DNA from 2 places in the Streptomyces sp. NPDC006463 genome. Region 1 is predicted to be linked to the other one. Evidence: riboswitches for the same ligand, from Rfam matches in the RefSeq annotation. Region 1 holds a riboswitch; the other holds the start of a gene.
The links. Region 1 has a riboswitch for glycine ahead of gcvP (aminomethyl-transferring glycine dehydrogenase). Riboswitches for the same ligand answer to the same signal wherever they lie in the genome.
Positions count from the first base shown of each region.

Region 2: linked by a shared signal. The riboswitch ahead of gcvT (glycine cleavage system aminomethyltransferase GcvT) and the one ahead of gcvP (aminomethyl-transferring glycine dehydrogenase) in region 1 are both predicted to bind glycine.

Region 1 is NZ_JBIAHP010000003.1:10,297-12,684, forward strand. Features, by position in the region: gene ACFYOB_RS07040 (DNA polymerase IV) at 1-27, shown strand, start outside; gene ACFYOB_RS07045 (PRC-barrel domain-containing protein) at 92-457, opposite strand; glycine riboswitch at 570-668, shown strand; gene gcvP (aminomethyl-transferring glycine dehydrogenase) at 865-2,388, shown strand, end outside.
Region 2 is NZ_JBIAHP010000021.1:76,317-78,704, forward strand. Features, by position in the region: gene gcvT (glycine cleavage system aminomethyltransferase GcvT) at 110-1,225, opposite strand; glycine riboswitch at 1,381-1,484, opposite strand; gene ACFYOB_RS31055 (AAA family ATPase) at 1,666-2,334, shown strand.

The DNA of each region.
Region 1 (2,388 bases):
GAGGGGCCGGCGGACGAGGACGTCTAGGCCCCGTCCGGGGCCAGGGACGATGTGGCGGGGCCGGGCGGGGCCGGGCGGAGCCGGGCGGGGACTAGCCTTCGTCGCCCGCCAGGCGGCCGAAGTCGCGCTGGAAGTCCGTGGGCAGGGTCACGTCCAGGCCGTAGTGGTGGTAGAGCTGGAGCTCCTGCTCCGGGGAGAGGTGGCGGCCGACACCGAAATCGGGGGCGTCCTTGATCAGGGAGCGGTCGAAAGGCACCCGCAGGGCGTCGCCCACCAGCTCGCTGGGCTCCAGCGGGACGAAGGCGTCCCGACTGAACAGACCCGTCCGTACGGCGGCCCATTCCGGGACGCCCGTGGCATCGTCGAGGTAGACCTCGTCAATGGTGCCGATCTTGGTGCCGTTGCGGTCGAACGCCTTGCGGCCGATCAGGCTGCGCGGATCGATGTCGGTCTGCACGGTCCCTCCAAATGGTCGCAACTCCTCCGTAATGACTACAGAAGTGCATTTCGGGAGCTGAGGCCACTCGGGGAGTGTCCGGATCCTCGCTGGTAGGCTGGGTGATGGCTGTCGACCCTGTGCGGGAGAGTCCTCCGAGTGATCTTGACGGAGGCGCCGAAGGAGCAAATCCTCCCCGGAATCTCTCAGGCATACGTACCGCACGGACGAGGCCACTCTGGAAAGCAGGGGCAGGTACCGGGCGTGCAGTGCCGGTTCCGTTCCTCACCGACGGTGAAAGCCGGTTCTATCGAGCGACCCTCGAGCGGCCGGTGAAACTCTCAGGTTGAGATGACAGAGGGGGAGGCCGTCCGGGTGCCCGCGCCGTGGTGCCCCTCGCAGGTCATACGACCAGGAGGCCTCCGTACATGACCGCCAACCGCATTCCGCTCTCCCAGCTGGAGCGAGGCATCCCCTTCGAGCAGCGCCACATCGGCCCGGATGCCGAGGCGCAGGCGAAGATGCTCGCCCAGGTGGGCTACGGCTCCCTGGACGAACTGACCGCCGCCGCGGTGCCGGATGTCATCAAGACCGCCGAAGCGCTGAACCTTCCCGAGGCGCGGACCGAGGCCGAGGTGCTGGCCGAGCTGCGCTCGCTCGCCGACCGCAACCAGGTCCTCTCCTCGATGATCGGTCTCGGCTACTACGGGACCTTCACGCCGCCGGTGATCCTGCGCAACGTCATGGAGAACCCGGCCTGGTACACGGCGTACACGCCGTACCAGCCCGAGATCTCGCAGGGCCGCCTCGAAGCGCTGCTGAACTTCCAGACCGTGGTCGCCGACCTCACCGGGCTGCCGACCTCGGGTGCCTCGCTGCTCGACGAGGGCACCGCGGCCGCCGAGGCCATGTCCCTCGCGCGCCGGGTGGGCAAGGTCAAGAACGGCGTCTTCCTGATCGACGCCGACGCGCTGCCGCAGACCATCGCCGTGATCGAGACCCGCGCCGAGCCCACGGGCGTCGAGGTCGTCGTCGCCGACCTGTCGGACGGCATCCCGGCCGAGATCGCCGAGCGCGGCGTCTTCGGCGTGCTCCTCCAGTACCCGGGCGCCTCCGGTGCCGTACGGGACATCAAGCCGCTCATCGACCAGGCGCACGAGCTCGGTGCCATCGTCACCGTCTCGGCCGACCTGCTCGCCCTGACCCTGCTGACCTCGCCGGGCGAGCTCGGCGCGGACATCGCCGTCGGCACCACGCAGCGCTTCGGTGTCCCGATGGGCTTCGGCGGACCGCACGCCGGTTACATGGCCGTCCAGGCCAAGCACGCCCGCTCGCTGCCCGGCCGCCTCGTCGGCGTCTCCGTGGACGCGGACGGCAACAAGGCGTACCGGCTGGCCCTGCAGACCCGCGAGCAGCACATCCGCCGCGAGAAGGCCACCAGCAACATCTGCACCGCGCAGGTGCTGCTCGCCGTCATGGCCGCCATGTACGCCGTCTACCACGGCCCGGACGGCCTGCGGACGATCGCCCGCCGGACCCACCGCTACGCGGCGCTGCTCGCCGCAGGTCTGCAGGCCGGTGGCGTCGAGATCGTGCACGGCGCCTACTTCGACACCATCACGGCCCGTGTCCCGGGCCGCGCGGCCGAGGTCGTCGCCGCGGCCCGCCAGGGGGGCGTCAACCTCTACCAGGCCGACGCCGACCACGTCTCCGTCTCCTGCGACGAGACCACCCTGCGCGCCGACATCGACGCAGTCTGGGCGGCCTTCGGTGTCAGCGCGGACATCGAGGTGCTGGACGAGAACACGGCGGACACCCTGCCCGAGGGCCTGCTGCGCTCGGACGAGTACCTGACGCACCCGGTCTTCCACCAGCACCGCTCCGAGACCGCGATGCTGCGCTACCTGCGCAAGCTCTCGGACAAGGACTACGCGCTGGACCGCGGCATGATC
Region 2 (2,388 bases), on a different contig from region 1:
CCTGATTCTCCTGGATGCGGGGGAGTGGATACGAACTGTGGTCTTGGGTACTGAGACGGCGCCGTACGGATGTCCGTACGACTGCCTGCGCGCCGGGTCGTGCGAAGTGTTACTTCTGCCGCTTGTAGAAGGGCAGGGCCACGACCTCGTACGGCTCATGCGTACCGCGAATGTCGACGCCGACGCCGGAGGTGCCGGGCGCGGCGTGCGCCGCGTCCACGTACGCCATCGCGATCGGCTTGCCGAGCGTCGGGGACGGGGCGCCGGAGGTGACCTCGCCGATGACCTGTCCGTCGGCCACGACCGGGAAACCGGCGCGCGGCACGCGGCGGCCCTCGGCGATCAGGCCGACCAGCTTGCGCGGCGGGTTCGTGGCGGCGCGCTCGGCGGCGGCCTCCAGTGCGGCGCGGCCGACGAAGTCCCCCTCCTTCTCGAACTTCACGACCCGGCCCAGCCCCGCGTCGAAGGGGGTGAGGGAGGTGGTCAGCTCGTGCCCGTACAGCGGCATGCCCGCCTCCAGGCGCAGGGTGTCGCGGCAGGACAGCCCGGCCGGGACCAGGCCGACGCCCTCGCCCGCCTTGGTCAGCGCCTGCCACAGCTCCACGGCGTGCTCGGGGGCGACGAACAGCTCGAAGCCGTCCTCGCCGGTGTAGCCCGTACGCGCGATCAGCGCCGGAACCCCGGCCACCGTGCCCGGCAGTCCTGCGTAGTACTTGAGCCCGTCCAGGTCGGCGTCGGTGAGGGACGCCAGGATGCCGGGGGACTCCGGGCCCTGCACCGCGATCAGCGCGTAGGCGTCGCGGTCGTCGCGGACCTCGGTGTCGAAGCCGGCGGCGCGCTCGGTCAGGGCGTCGAGGACGACCTGGGCGTTGGAGGCGTTGGCGACGACCATGTACTCGGTCTCGCCGAGGCGGTAGACGATCAGGTCGTCGACGATCCCGCCGTCCTCCTGGCAGATGTGCGTGTAGCGGGCGCGGCCGACGCCGACCGTGGAGATGTTGCCGACCAGCGCGTAGTCCAGGGCCTTGACGGCCTCCGGGCCGGTCAGGGTGATCTCGCCCATGTGGGACAGGTCGAAGAGACCGGCCTTGGTGCGTACGGCGTTGTGCTCGTCGCGCTCGCTCGCGTACCGCAGCGGCATGTCCCAGCCCGCGAAGTCGGTCATGGTCGCACCGAGGGAACGGTGCAGCGCATCGAGGGCGGTCAGACGGGGGGCAGTGCTCATGGGTGTGGCTCCCGAGTCCCAGGGCATGACATGACGAGGAGGGTCCTCCCCATCTGTCATCGGAACCTGAGAGGTTCGCCGAGAGTTCCTGGTTGCCCGGATCTTCGGCTTGCACCTTGGGTGGAGCTGTCGGACAGCTCGCTTTTCAGATCTGCCTCATCCACGCGGTACGGGGCCTGAGAGATTCAAGGGAGGTTCTTGCTCCTTCGGCGCCCGCGCACGGCCTTGCGGCGTGCCGGGACTCTCCCGCGCGGATTCAAGCGGCCGGTATGCAGTTGGTCCAGATGGCGCACATCATTGCACGCCACCGCCGTGATCGGGGGTGGGGCCCCGAAAGTTCGTGCGGCGCTGGGACGGCCGGACCGGAACCGGGGCCGCCGGATTACCGTCTCTTTACACTCAGTGGGCAAGGGTCCTGGTGACCCGATTCGGGGGAGGCGATCACTGTGCGGAGATTCGTAGGTGTGGCGGCCGCGGCGACCGTGGACGCGGTGCCCGCGCAGCCCGGTGCGCGCGTGCGGAGCGGGCCGGCCGGCCCCGTCCGGGACCTCCGCGGCCCGGGAGCGGGCGGCCCGCAGGCCCTCGCCTTCGCGGCGGGCGACATCGTCGTGGTGTCCGGCCTGCCCGGCGGCGGCAAGAGCACGCTGATCAAGCGCGCGGCGGCCGGGGGCGGGGCCATCGACTCCCAGGACACCCGGGAGCGCTGGGAGCGGCGGATGCCGCGGACGCTGCCGTACGCGGTCTACCGGCCGCTGGTGCGCGGCGCCCACTACTGGGGCCTGTGGCGGACCCTCCGCTCCGGGACCTCGATGATCGTCCACGACTGCGGCACGCAGAGCTGGGTACGGGGCCTGCTCGCGGCGGTCGCCCGCCGCCGGGGACGGGCGCTGCACCTGCTCCTGCTGGACAGCAGCCCCGCGGAGGCCCTGGCAGGGCAGGCGGCGCGGGGGCGCCGGGTGTCGGCGTACGCCTTCGCCCGCCACCGGGGCGCGGTTACCCGCCTGCTGCGCGCCGCGGAGGCCGGCCACCCGCCCGCGGGCTGCGCCTCGGCGACCCTCCTGGACCGCGCCTCCGCCTCCGCGGTGACGCGGATCGTGTTCCACCCGTAAGCGCCGGGTGCGGCGCCGTTGCGGGGGCCGTTTCCCGGACCCCCGCTCCTCGGA